2 regions of the Bacillus sp. XF8 genome follow, and region 1 is predicted to be linked to the other one. Evidence: predicted binding sites of a transcription regulator. Region 1 holds the regulator's gene; the other holds the start of a gene.
The links. Region 1 encodes LexA, which represses DNA repair genes until DNA is damaged. Its sites were predicted from a motif close to CGAACATATGTTCG; they were not measured.
Positions count from the first base shown of each region.

Region 2: a site for LexA is predicted at 2,543-2,556, ahead of recA (recombinase RecA). Genes of this name have one in related genera too.

Region 1 covers NZ_JAGDQK010000023.1:17,802-25,253, forward strand. Annotated here, with positions in the region: gene J4P91_RS15200 (glycosyl transferase) at 1-567, opposite strand, end outside; gene J4P91_RS15205 (sugar phosphate nucleotidyltransferase) at 602-1,351, opposite strand; gene J4P91_RS15210 (YmaF family protein) at 1,635-1,973, shown strand; gene J4P91_RS15215 (DUF2935 domain-containing protein) at 2,149-3,018, shown strand; gene J4P91_RS15220 (YfmQ family protein) at 3,266-3,688, shown strand; gene J4P91_RS15225 (PadR family transcriptional regulator) at 4,047-4,358, shown strand; gene J4P91_RS15230 (DUF1700 domain-containing protein) at 4,363-4,905, shown strand; gene J4P91_RS15235 (DUF4097 family beta strand repeat-containing protein) at 4,911-5,711, shown strand; gene lexA (transcriptional repressor LexA) at 5,741-6,361, opposite strand; gene J4P91_RS15245 (YneB family resolvase-like protein) at 6,504-7,160, shown strand; gene J4P91_RS15250 (DUF896 domain-containing protein) at 7,206-7,445, shown strand.
Region 2 covers NZ_JAGDQK010000039.1:25,554-33,005, reverse strand. Annotated here, with positions in the region: gene rny (ribonuclease Y) at 1-1,009, opposite strand, end outside; gene recA (recombinase RecA) at 1,441-2,472, opposite strand; gene J4P91_RS22210 (competence/damage-inducible protein A) at 2,615-3,853, opposite strand; gene pgsA (CDP-diacylglycerol--glycerol-3-phosphate 3-phosphatidyltransferase) at 3,874-4,452, opposite strand; gene J4P91_RS22200 (helix-turn-helix domain-containing protein) at 4,517-5,428, opposite strand; gene J4P91_RS22195 (DUF3388 domain-containing protein) at 5,441-6,226, opposite strand; gene J4P91_RS22190 (DUF3243 domain-containing protein) at 6,365-6,613, opposite strand; gene ymfI (elongation factor P 5-aminopentanone reductase) at 6,693-7,406, opposite strand.

The DNA.
Region 1 (7,452 bases):
TTTTTCTTCCACCCAGTCGCGGTCTCTTTGCGGACAAAGAAAAATAGAATTGTCGCCCCATTCTTCAAATATCGCATTAGGATCAGAGAAGAAATATAAATCACCATCACAATAAAGAACAGATGGCAAATCATAATTTACCAATAAATACTCAATAAGTACGGACTTTAAAGTCCAACAATATTCATTGACTGCCCTTTTTCTTTTAATAGCTTTCAAACTTGCGTCCTCTATATCATGTGCCTGTAAGAGATTTACATTATTCAAGTTCATTTCTTTCAATATTGAATACGCGAATGAATCTATACAACAAATCCATAATGTGAATTTTTGTGAATTTTGTAATAAAGATTGTCGTAAGGCAATTATTTTTAAGACGTATTCTGTTCCAACTATGGCACAAAAATGATTTCCAGAGTGGGACTGTTTATTATAAAATAGAGGTTTTCTTTTTTTAATTGTAGATTTTTTAAAGTAATTAACAGCTGGAGCATCTGAAGTATCTGGAGATAACGGAACATCTTTTTCTACTGTAGAGGGGGTATAAGGGCGCGGTAAACTTTGCATTCTATCGCTAAAATTCAATGTTTATTCATTCCTTTCAATTAATTTTGTTAGGGTTCCAGCTTTCATTTGCATCTTTAAGATCTTTAGGTGTATCAACACTAATCCAAAAATCATTGTACTCATAAACTGAAAGTTCATTGTTTTTTATTAAATTAAGTAGGGGTTCCTCTTCAAGCATACAATCATTATCATTTAAATAATTGAATATTTCTTTATTAAATACAAAAAAACCACCATTTATTACAGCATCAAGTAGAGGCTTTTCCTTAAAGTCTATAGCAATCCCATTTTCGACCTGTAATAGACCATATTGACTACTTTTTTTAATGCCAGTTAATGTTGCAGTTTTCCCTTTATCTTTATGAAATTTTATAAGTTCATTAATATTTATATTTGCTAATCCGTCACCATAAGTTAATAAAAATATCTCATCCTGTATATGCTTTTCAAGCTTTTTTAATCTGGTTCCGGTCATTGTTTCAATTCCTGTATCTATAAATTTTATATTCCACTTTTCTGGTTCTTCGAGCAACTGGTACTGATTATTTTTTAAATCTAAATTAAAATCATGTTCCTTCCATGTATAGTCCATGAAATATTCTTTAATTTTTTCACCTCTATATCCTAATGGTAAGATGAATTCATAATGTCCAAATCTTTTATACCAATTCATTATATGCCAAATGAGAGGTTTTCCTTGAACTTGAACTAATGGTTTGGGAATATTTTCTAAAATCCCCTGCATCCTTAATCCTTTTCCACCACACAAAATTATGACTTTCACAATATCTTTCCTACCCTTCTGTTTATATAACTAATTTAAACTATGTCGCACATATTAACTTGTATCCACGTATGTACGGGTATTTATAAAAAAAATAAAATGAAGGGTTAACAATAAGAAGTTGATTCCTTTAGGGAAGGTACGGAAGGCATAATATTTACTTTAAACTACTTAATTATTCTTATTACTGAATAGTCAGTAAATAGGGGGCTAATAGGTATTAATTTTGATTTTAAACATATAAATTTATAAAGTTTATTTTGATGGACAAGGAGGGAGTAGAGTGAAAAGGGTAGGAAAAGCTGATTTTGTTTCAGGATTTGTACCTAATCATAATCATGGGTCTGTTGATTATACATCTGTCGATGCGGGACATGTACATCAATGTTTAGATGTAACTTCTCCACCAATTCAAACGCAGGATGGAGGGCATATACACTATACAGAAGGATATGTAGTATTTGAAGATGGACATACTCATTACTATAAGGCGCACTCGGGGCCAGCTATTCCAGTTGGAAATGGGATGCATGTTCATTATTATGATTTTTATACAACGGAAGATAATGGACATAAACATCGGATTAGGGGAGTGGACCAGCCTGCTCCAGGTAATAAATAGGTAAAGGAAGCTCACATGTTAGTTAAGTGTGGACTTTTTCATTCTATAGATGAATCTTTGGTTATAGTGAATGTTACCAATTCATATACATAATGTAGCCTTGATACTTTTAAGGGCGTTAGGGGGGAGTTTAGTGAGTAATGGGAAACAACAATCTGTTCCCGGTCATTTTGTCATGGATACACAGCGGGCTATGTTACTTCCGCCGGAATTGAAAGCCGCGCCTTCTGAATCGTTAACAGAACAATTATTTATCGAAAGGTCCTTAACTGAAAATCGGTTTTGGTTACGAATTATGAAGGAACATGCGCTGTTTCTTAGTGAAGGATTTAATCGGAAAGATAAAAATCTAATTCAACAAGTAGATCAGTTCTTTCAGCTTTTTGATCGGCATTTACAAAAAGCATTCTCTATTCCTCAAACTGTTCAAGCAGTCAGGCAATTAAATGAAGAAAGTATTCAGTTAGTTTATGCATTTCGAAATTATAAAAGAAATCTTTTAATTTTAATTATTAATTGTAAGGTAAGTGGTTTCAACTTTCCGTTATTAGTAGATCATATTGCGCGAGAAGCGGAATATTTTATAAGAACGCTTCAGAAATTTAATGAAGGAAAAATGGATCCAATTCAAGATGCGATAATTAGTGAAAATGTGTTTTGGCTAAGAATTATGATGGAACACTCTCGTTTTATTGCTTCTTTGCTTGATCAATCAGAGCGAAATTTAGTTCATACTGCTTCAAAATTTGGTGATGATTTTGAAGTTCTTCTTGGTCAAGCGAGGGATGTTGAATCTATGCTATATCAAAAACAACCGACATATCCAATTATCGGAAAAATGAATAAAGATAGTGAAAATGCCACAGTTGAATTGAGGAATTTCAAAAAAGCTGGATTAGAGCTCATCCAAACATGTCAAATTAAAAGTGTAATTAATCCATTACTAGCCGATCATGTTGTAAGGGAAGCCGAGCATTTCTTATTTATGATTCATGTGTTGGAAGAAAGGTTGAAACAAAAGCAAATGCAACAATCGATGGAATGAGTGCTTTTTTATTATGCAACAACTCATGTCATTTTCAACATGAAAAGGTCGGTAATTTCTATGCTAAGGAATTATCGGCCTTTTCTGTATGCTTACCTTTCTTCATAAATATAGACTGTACGAAAGTGGATGGTCCATCTTTATCACGTATCAAGTGTCACACAATATACAAAAATTAACTAATTACACTGTGATAATATTAGTAATGTAATAATATGAATTTAGCACGTAACGGAGATGATAAAATATGACGACCTGGTTTATAGTTATGTTAATTCTTTTCGGGGGTTTTAAAATAGTGGTGGCAAGTATTCCAACCTCTGTTGTGGAGTCTTTTATCAGTAGATTTGAACTGCATCCGCAACTAAATAATGAGGCTGTTACCGTAACTATTGATGGAAAGTGCTTAGACGGTGAAGAAAAAATTCAAATTGTTGATTATTTTAACGAAGCGATATTTTTAGAGAAATATTATTTTCCTCCACAAGGCAGTGGAACTCCATTAGTCATCGATACTAAGAGGGGAAAAATCGATGTTAGGTTTTCTGTGTACAGTTACGATGATCACGTTGATGTAGTCAAGCAGTACAAGAAGAAAGTAGTCGCATATAGTTTGCGTTCCAAAAGCCTGCAAAATCGTTCGCTGATGGTAACGGGAAATTTAGCTTAAAGAGATTGTCAAAGAGACAATCTTTTTTACGTATTATAAATACTAATAGGTTAATTTTAAAATGATATTACAAATGAAACGTTAAAAATTAATATTCCTGAAACAGCATATTTAGACGAAGAATTAGAAATATACCCTGCTGTAGTTGTATTATGGTATAACAATCTATAAAAGATATGGTTTATCACGTTTTTCCTGTATGTAGGGAAGGAGAAATCATGATTTTTTTAATTAATTGAGTGTAAAGTGCTTTATTAAATAGACAACAGTACCTTGCAATAAACAATAGTAAATGGTATATTATGGGTAACGTAAGTACCTTGCATTGATTAGTACTAATTGGAAAGGAGGATTGTCTTTGAACGTCCAGTTTAAAAAAGGTGTGCTAGAACTGTGTGTACTGGCACTTGTCAAACGAAAAGATTGCTACGGTTATGAACTCGTTCAGCAAATCTCCAATAAATTTTTAATATCGGAAGGGTCAGTATACCCGTTATTACGTCGTTTAACAAAAGAGGGGTATTTTCAAACGTATTTAAAAGAATCAACAGAAGGACCACCGCGTAAATATTATCAATTAACAAATCAAGGAGAAGAGCAACTCCATTTACTTGTAACGGAGTGGCGTGATTTTGCTAAAGGGGTACAAGAAATTATTGAAGAGGTGTAATGATATGAATAAAGAACAGTTTCTTAGAGAATTATCCGGACATCTTAGAAAGTTACCAGAAGAAGAAAGGCGAGATATTTTATACGATTATGAGGAGCATTTTCGGTTTGGGCAAGAGGAAGGAAAAACAGAATTAGAAATTATAAAAGGGTTAGGCTCGCCGAAATCAATTGCGAAAGAGATGTTGGCTTTATATCGTTTTGATGAAATGAAAAAAGATCCGTCTGCTTCGAATATAACAAGAGCGGTGATGGCAGCAATTGGCCTTAGTTTATTAAACTTTATTATTGTATTAGGCCCTTTAATTGCAATTGTAAGTTTTATATTTGCGCTTTGGGTTGGAGGGGTTACTTCAGTTGTGGCTCCGTTATTTGTAGTAATTAAAATACTAACTGGTACTTTTTTATGGCTTGATATATTTGTTTCTATTACGTTCGTTGGAGTAGGTTTATTGTTATGTATAGTTGCTTACTACTGTACAAAATGGTTTAAAAACTTTTGTGTAAGCTATATAAATTGGAATCTCAAAATGATTAAAGGGGAGTAACTGAGATGAAAAAAATATTGTTAGTAGCTGTCGCTTTTATCATTATTGGCGTTATTGGTATATCACAAACATATACAAAAGCAGTAGATGCGGCGGAAAGTGGAGATAAAGAAAAGGTTATTAAAAATGAAGCAATTAAAAATTTAGAAATTGATTTGGATGCTGGGGATGTTACGGTTCAAAGAGGAAATGATTCTTCTTTTTATATAAAACAATCAGGGAATATTGCAAAACAAAAAGTGAGTATTGATGAACAAGGAGATACATTAAAGATTCAAGGGAGGATAAAAAAGGGACTTTCATTCGATTTTTCATTTTTATCTTTCGGGTTTAAAACACCAGGAGTAACAATTGTTGTTCCAGAACGTTCCTATCAAGAAATAAAAGTGAGTTCTTCTGCGGGTGAGATAACAGTAAGTGATGTGAAAGGTGAACGTGTAGATGCATCGACGCTTGGTGGGGATGTAGAAATAGAGCGAGTGACAGCGAAGAAGGTAGAAGGATCTTCAAAAGCGGGCGAAATTAAAATGAAAAAAGTAAGTGGTAAAGTCGTAGCAAAAACAAAAAGTGGAGATGTAGATGTTATTGATCACGACTCCAAATATGATTTGGAAGCAAGTTCCACTGCAGGAGACGTTGACATTCGCTTGCTCGAAAAGCCTCAAGATGCGACTGTAAGTGGGAAAACATTTGCAGGTGAAGTGAGAATTTTTAAGGAAGAAGAGAGGGATGTAACACTAGGAAATGGTAGTGTGAAAATTAGCGGACAAACCTCCGCAGGAGACGTGACAATTGAAGCGAATTAAAAAATAGACCAGTCTTGCTGGTCTATTTTTTAATGTAAGTCACGATATACACCGATTACTTTTCCGATAACAGAAACTTTATCTAAAATGATTGGATCTAAAGAAGAGTTTTCGGGTTGCAGGCGGAAATGATCTTTTTCTTTGTAAAAACGTTTCACAGTTGCTTCATTATCTTCTGTTAAAGCAACGACAATCTCGCCATTGTATGCGGAATGTTGCTGACGAACAACAACTAAGTCTCCATCGAAGATACCAGCTTCAATCATACTGTCTCCCGAGATTCGTAACATAAATACCTGATCTGCTCCAGCAACAATGCTTGCAGGAAGTGGGAAGTGTTCCTCTACACTTTCAACTGCTGTAATTGGTAAACCAGCTGTAACTTTTCCTACAATTGGGACTTGAACAACTGATTGTGTTTCTGTTTCAATTCTCACTTCTCCTAAAATTTCAATGGCTCTTGGTTTTGTTGGATCACGTCGAATATAACCTTTTTCTTCTAGACGTGATAAATGTCCGTGCACAGTAGAACTAGAAGCAAGGCCAACCGCTTGACCGATTTCACGTACGGAAGGTGGATAACCTTTTTCCTGTACTTTTAGCTTAATGAAGTCGAGAATGTCTTGCTGGCGTTTTGTTAACTTTTCCATGTTTTTTAACACCTCGTTTTCTTTCAATTTTCTTACTTATAAGTATAACATGCGAAAAAACATTCTACAAACATAAGTTCGAACAAAAGGACGATTTGTGATACACTAAAGGAAAAATCGAAATGGGGAAGAAGGTTTTAAAATGAATGCAATCATTTATGCCCGCGTAAGCACAACGAAAGAAGCGCAAGAAACTTCATTATCACGCCAAAAAGATGAATTATTGCATTTAGCTAAGCGGTATCAAATGAATGTTGTAAAGGTAATTGAGGAGAAGGCAAGCGGCTATACGATTGAACGGGACGGTATATTAGAAGTACTAGACATGATTCGAGATGAAGAGATTGATGTGCTACTCATTCAAGATGAAACACGGCTTGGAAGAGGAAATGCAAAGATTGCCTTAATGCATTGTTTACATAAAGAAGGGATAAAAGTATATACACATACACATAATGGTGAATTACAGCTTTCTGATTCAGATTCTATGGTACTAGATATCATCGGTATTGTTGAAGAGTATCAGAGAAAGATTCATAATTTGAAGATTAAACGTGGAATGCAGCGAGCGGTAGAAAGGGGATTTCGTCCAGAAAAAAATTTAAAAAATCGTCATTTAAGTACAGGACGTGAGAAGAAAGAAGTACCGATTGAAGAAATTGTACGTCTTCGTCGTAATGAATTAACATTTGAAGAAATTGCTGCAACGCTTCGTGGTTTTGGACATGATGTATCCAAAGCAACTGTACATCGCAGGTATGTTGAATATACGAAGCAATTGCTTGAAAAACAAGACTAACTATTGTATGATAATAATCAGTTTTAAGTAGAAAGGGGATTCGAGATGCTAAGTCACGAACTCATTGAACGCATTAATTTCTTAGCGAAAAAAGCAAAAGCTGAAGGATTAACTGAAGAAGAACAACGTGAGCGCCAATCGCTCCGTGAACAATATTTAAAAGGATTTCGTCAAAATATGTTAAACGAATTAAAGGGCATTAAAGTCGTTAACGAAGAAGGTAAAGATATCACACCGGCGAAATTAAAAGCATTAAAAAAACAAGATAATGCAAAGTTAAATTAAAAGATGG
Region 2 (7,452 bases), on a different contig from region 1:
ACACGTTTTGACCATAACTTGTACGGAATTTCAAACGACCTAAAATTTTGATTAAATCTGGATGTAATCCATGTACACCTACTTCAAATGTCGTTTGTTCTCCCACTTCACGAATATACTCATCCACTTCACGTCTTGACTTTTCAACCATTTCCTCAATCCGTGCTGGGTGAATACGTCCATCCTGTACGAGCTTATCAAGAGCGATACGAGCAGTTTCACGACGAATTGGATCAAATCCTGATAGGATTACCGCTTCTGGCGTATCATCAATAATAAGATCAATACCCGTTAACGTTTCTAGCGTACGAATATTACGTCCTTCTCGTCCGATGATACGTCCTTTCATTTCGTCATTTGGAAGATTTACAACCGAAACGGTTGTTTCAGCAACATGATCAGCTGCACATCTTTGCATTGCAAGAGATAAAATCTCTTTTGCTTTCTTATCCGCCTCTTCTTTCGCACGAACTTCACTTTCTTTTACCATAACGGCAATTTCATGAGAAATTTCACTTTCCACTTTCCCTAAAATGATTGCTTTCGCTTGTTCGCGTGTCAGATTGGAAATGCGCTCTAATTCCGTTTGTTGCTTTTGAACTAACTCTCCCACTTTGCTTTCCAACTCTTCAATCTGTTGTTGTCTCGCTACAAGAGATTCCTCTTTCTTTTCTAACATTTGCTCGCGCTTATCGAGCGTTTCGTCTTTACGATCAAGGTTCTCTTCTTTTTGCATTAAACGATTTTCTTGTTTTTGTAATTCGCTTCTACGGTCACGAATTTCTAATTCAGCTTCTGTACGAAGTGTATGAATTTCATCCTTTGCTTCTAAAAGCGCTTCTTTCTTAAGTGCCTCTGCTTCGCGATTTGCATCTTCTAAAATACGTCTCGCTTCGTTTGCTGCACCATTAATCTTCGCTTCTGCAATAGACTTTCGAACAAAAAAGCCAACAACTGCACCGACTGTTGCAAGCAAAATGGAGATGAGTACCCAAACTGTACTACTCATGATTTCACCTCCCCTTGCTATGAATGAAAAAAGACTGTCGGCATGTACATTGATTTGCAACGTACAGCAAAGACCGTCGCCCCGCTTTTTTAAGGGATTTTCTTCATTTCACAATTAAAATGTCATATTATTATTTCGAAAAGGTATAGAACCTACTCCGAATGTTACTTCTCTTCTAGAGAAGAGTGTATCGTATATAAGAAAAAATATACATTCTCATTGTATCTATCGCATTTTTCATTGTCAAGCGTTGTCTACTTTTACTTTCTTTACCTTTGTCATGTAAATCTTCTTTTAACGAAGAAAGTTTATATTCACCAATGATGACAACCCTTACCAAATCAGTTCTAACAAACGAGAGGACCTTAGCGAAAGATTTTGCTACATATTATTGTGGGATAAAAATAAAAGACACGGAATCGTGTCTTTTATTAATCCAGAAGAGTACTTTCTTCTAAGTTTTCAGAAGCAGCAGCTTCACCAATACCATGATGCTCACGAATAAAGAATGCAATTTCATCTCTTAATTCTGGGTTTTCTTTTAAGAATTGTTTTGCATTTTCGCGCCCTTGTCCTAAACGTTCCTCATTATAAGAATACCAAGCGCCACTTTTTTGAACGATATCAAGTTCAGAAGCCATATCTAAAATTTCGCCTTCTCTTGAAATTCCTTCTCCGTACATAATATCAACTTCAGCAACACGGAAAGGAGGTGCTACTTTATTTTTTACTACTTTTACTTTTGTTTTGTTACCAACAATGTCGTTACCTTGCTTTAATTGCTCAGCGCGACGCACTTCAAGACGAACTGTTGAATAGAATTTCAACGCACGACCACCTGGAGTTGTTTCTGGGTTCCCGAACATAACCCCAACTTTTTCACGAATTTGGTTAATAAAGATTGCAATTGTTTTTGATTTATTAATCGCACCAGAAAGCTTACGAAGTGCTTGTGACATTAAACGTGCTTGTAAACCAACGTGAGAGTCACCCATTTCCCCTTCGATTTCCGCTTTTGGTACAAGAGCCGCTACAGAGTCAATTACGATAATATCAATTGCACCGCTTCGTACTAATGCTTCTGCAATTTCTAGACCTTGTTCTCCTGTATCAGGCTGTGATAATAGTAGCTCATCAATATTAACACCTAACTTTTGTGCATATACCGGATCCATTGCATGTTCCGCATCAATAAATGCTGCTTGTCCACCTTGACGTTGCACTTCTGCAATCGCATGTAAGGAAACCGTTGTTTTACCTGAACTTTCAGGTCCGTAGATTTCAATAATACGCCCTCTTGGGTAACCACCAACACCTAAAGCTACATCAAGTGCTAACGAACCGCTTGGCACCGTAGAAACTCTACGTTCTGCCTGTTCTCCTAATTTCATAATTGAACCTTTACCAAATTGCTTCTCTATTTGTTTTAACGCCATATCTAATGCCGCTTGACGATCACTCATTCAAAATTCCTCCTTAACTGAATTGCTAATCTTATTATACCTATTTCTATATCAATTTGCCAACAAAAATCGAACATTTATTCGTTTTTTTGTTTTCCATGGAAAATCTTTCATTTTTCCCCACAAAAAAACTAGAAGAAACTCACATCTCTTCTAGTTTTTTATATAAATGATAAAATCCATATTTTGTAGAGCGTTCTCTTATTTGCTGACGACTTCCACTCAATTTAAGAGGAAATACTACTGTGGGCTCACCCTTTATCGCTAACCCAACAACTACAGTTCCTGGTTCTTTATTTTCCGAAGCATCCGGCCCTGCTACTCCAGTGAAACTAATTCCGATATCTGCTTTTAAAAGTATTTTAACATTTTCAGCAAGATAACGAGCACATTGTTCGCTAACAGCACCGACCGTTTGTAATGTTTCTTCAGGTACTTGTAAAACATGTTGTTTCACATCGTTATGATAGCAAATCACGCCGCCTTTAAACACAGAAGATACGCCGGCATTTTCTGTTACTTGATTTCCAAACAGACCGCCCGTTAAACTTTCCGCACACGCTAAAGTTAAACCTTTTTTCTTCAATAAATCAATTGCTTTATTATGAAGAAAATCTTGATTATATCCGTAGAAAAATTCCCCTACTCGTTCTAAGATCAAATCTTCTACATGTTGAATGAGCATTTCCGCTTTTTTTACATCCTGATGTTTAGCGGTCAAACGAAGCGTTACTTCTCCATCTGAAGCTAGCGGAGCAATTGTCGGATTCGTTTGCCCGTCAATTAAGTCTTGAACTTTCACTTCCAGTTGGGATTCTCCAATGCCGAAAAAGCGAAGAACACGGGAATATATATGCTCTTCAGTTGTAAAGTTACGTAAAAATGGCTCTACGTAATTTGTATACATCGGTTTCATTTCTTTTGGCGGTCCTGGTAATAGAATATAAACCTTCTCGTTCTTAGCTAACCCCATACCCGGAGCCATACCATGATCATTTGCAAATACAGTCGACCCTTTTAAAACAAGTGCTTGTTTCTTATTATTTTCTGTGAACTCGCGTCCTGTACGTTTAAAATACTCACCAATTGACGTTAATGCCACTTCATCATAAACAAGTTCTTCTTGTAAAGTTGACGCAATTGTTTCTTTCGTTAAATCATCTTTTGTCGGTCCTAATCCACCAGTAAAAATGAGTATATCTGCACGCTTCTCAGCAATTTGAATCGCTTCTTGTAAACGATGATTATTATCACCCACAACAGTATGATAATACACATTAATTCCAATGGAAGCTAACTTTTCAGATAAAAACTTTGCATTTGTATTTGTAATTTGTCCGAGTAACAATTCTGTTCCAACCGCAATAATTTCGGCATTCATTCCGATTCCCCCATAAGCTGTTATTTTGAATTCTTAAATACAGCTCTATTTTTCCAGAAATAATCCCATCCTGAAATAATCGTAAAAATAAGTGCAATCCATATTGTAATCTCTGCAACTGGAATATGAATTAAATTTAATGGTACATCGTGAAGTAAATATGCAGAAATCGCAACTACTTGCATCCACATTTTTATTTTACCAGGCATTTTCGCAGCAGATACTTCTCCTGTACCAGCCAACACAAGGCGAAGCCCTGTAACTGCAAATTCACGACTAATAATAACAATCGCTATCCATGTTGCTACATAATGTAAATCTACAAGTGTAATTAACGCTGCAGATACTAATAATTTGTCTGCTAATGGATCTAAAAACTTCCCTAAATTCGTCACTTGGTTGTGTTTTCTTGCATAATGTCCATCAATCCAATCTGTAGCTGAAGCAATAATAAAAATGATCGCTCCTACTAAATGTTGAATTGGTAAATCTACATTTCCAACTGTATATGTTCCCCAGTTAAAAGGAGCTAACATAATTACTAAAAAAATTGGAATTAAGCAGATTCGAGATATTGTAATTTTATTTGGTAAATTCACAGCTATTCCTCCATCATGTCAAAAACATTTGTTCATTGGAAAAAAGTCATCGAAGCGATGACTGTTATTGTGCAGGTTGCCCTACCCCTAGATTTTTAATCACTAATCTTTGGTGATATTCCTTTTCTGGATCTAGTGGGAATGCAACAACTTGGCCATTCAGTTTAATTTCAACATTCGGTGCACTTCCAATGTTGAGAAGTACTTCTTTTGCTGTTGTTAAATCATGTTTCTCTGTTTGACCTTCTTGAAGTGTACCATTAAAAATGACATTTCCACCTTCATTTTTAACATCTACATAACTTGCACCCTTCGCTGTAATTTCTAACTCCAGTGCTTTATTATTATGAATTTCCAAAGTAGATACCTTACCACTTGTTCCAACAACCTTCACTTCTTCTTGACCAGTAGTCGGTTGTTGTGCTGGTGGTTCTTCTTTCTTCGGTTCTTCTTTTTTAGATTCTTCTTCTTTTACATCTTCTTCCTTTTGATCCAGCGGAGAATTTTTCGCCTTCTGTACTTCTATTTGTTCACTTTTCGTTTGTTTTACTTGCCCTTCATCTTTTCCAGCTAACCATTGGAAAACAAACCACACAGCTACCCCTACTGCAATTACCAATAATGCAATCAATATTTTAGGCATATGATCTGCTATTGGAAGCGATGCTGCTTTTTGCATGGTTTCTTGTGTCTTTTGACTTGTTGATACTTGCGGTACATCATGAGACTCAGATTGTGGTATGATACTCTGATACTCTACAAGTAACTCTTCTCCGTTCAGACCAACCGCGTCCGCATATTGTTTAATAAATGCACGTGCATAAAATGCACCGGGCAATATACTATAATCGCCCTCTTCAATTGTTACTAAATAACGTTTTTGAATTTTCGTAACCTCATGTAGCTGATCAATAGACAAGCCTTTCGCTTCTCTTGCTTCCTTCAGCTTTTGTCCTAATTCCGTCACTGCTAACACCTCAATATTTCCTTAAAAGTCAAACATAGAGAAATTATTTTGCGTTCCTTGCTCAATTTCATCTACTAAATTATATTGAATTTCTTCATCATAATCGTTACGCAATTCAATAATATAATCAAAATCATCAAGTGTATATTCTGATTGACTCACAAATACATCTGGATGTTCGACGACTTTAGTTGCGGGTAATCTCATAATTTCACGAACAAGTTGCCAATGCCTTTCATTTGCACGCTTTGTTGAAACAATGCCATCTAATATAAAAATATTGTCGTCACTATACTCATCTTCAATCAGTTGACTGCGTACAGTTTGCTTAATAAGAGTAGACGAAACAAAAAGCCAACGCTTATTTGCACAAACGCTTGCAGCAACGATAGATTCTGTTTTTCCAACGCGAGGCATCCCTCTTATCCCGATGAGTTTATGTCCTTCTTTTTTCATTATTTCTGCCATAAAATCAACGAGTAAACCCAATTCATCACGCACAAAACGAAATGTCTTCTTATCATCTGCATCTCGCTGTATGTACCTACCGTGCCTAACTGCCAACCTATCTCTGAGCTTTGGCGGACGATATTTCGTTACCGTTATATTATCCATCGTATTCAAAATTGATTCAAGTCTAGAGATCTGCTCTTGATTATCACACATAAGCAACAGTCCACGCCGAGCATTATCTACACCATTAATTGTGACAATATTAATGCCAAGCATACCGATTAACGAAGAAACGTCACCAAGCAAGCCAGGTCGGTTTTTATGTATTTCATATTCAAAATACCATTCAATCATCAGACGTCACTCCCCTTGCTTACTTTACACCTACGTACTATATTATATGATTTTACGTTAATAGGGAAGATAAATGTATAATTGAAGCATGGTATTTTCAATACCTAAAAAAAAGAGAGGATTTTCTCCTCTCTTTTTTTACTTATGTTGCACAAACTTTACCATTAAATTAGCGATTGTATGTTGTTCTTGTTCATCAGCAACTTTCCAAAGCTCCGCTAATAATTTTTCTTGATCATTTCGCGCCTCTACTTCATTTGCCAAATAATCACCTACACGGAATGCCATATCTGAAACTGCACCACCATCAAGTCCTTTTCCTTGCGCCTGTTCTAAGCGCTCTCCTAAAAAGCTTTTCCACTGGTCAAAATTATCTAGTACTGACATGATTAAGCACCTCACTATTAAGTAATAGAATCATGCTTAATTTGTACAATTTCTTATTTTTTATGTACAAATTTTTATTTTAACAATGCCAGCCACCATTCACCCCAATAATTTGCCCTGTTATATACGAAGCCCCTGGTGATACAAGGAAAGAAACAGTTTTTGCGACTTCTTCTGGAAATCCAATCCTTCCAGCTGGAATTTCTTCTGCAATTCCTTTCTTGTCCTCTTCTGAAAACACGCTTAACATTTCTGTCTCTATTGCTCCTGGTGCCACTGCATTTACACGTATACCACTTAGTGCAACCTCTTTTGCGAGTGCTTTCACATAAGAATTTTGTGCACCTTTTACCATAGAATATAGCACCTCACAAGACGCTCCTACTTGTCCCCATATAGATGAAATAACAACGATATTTCCACTTCTGAGGCGAATCATCGATGGAAGCGCAAGTGAAAGAAGATTATAGACACTCTTCACTTGCAATTCCACCATTTCATTCAATTGCCCATTTGTCACATCTGTCGCCAAACCAAATATACTCTTTCCAGCTGCATACACAATCACATCAATAGGATGATGTATTTGTTTCCATAGCTTTTGCACGCCATCTGCTATTGCCAAATTAGCTTGAACTGGAATAATTGCACCAAGCTCTAGCTTTAATTCTTTTATTTTCTCTTCACTCTTGTTGTAATGAACATACACCGTATACCCATCTTCAACTAATTGTTTTGAAATTGCGGAGCCGATTCCACCGCTTCCTCCAGTCACTAACGCAAACTTTGTCATATGTATCCTCTTTCCTCTACAGAGAAACTCTTTCAAATCATTAATT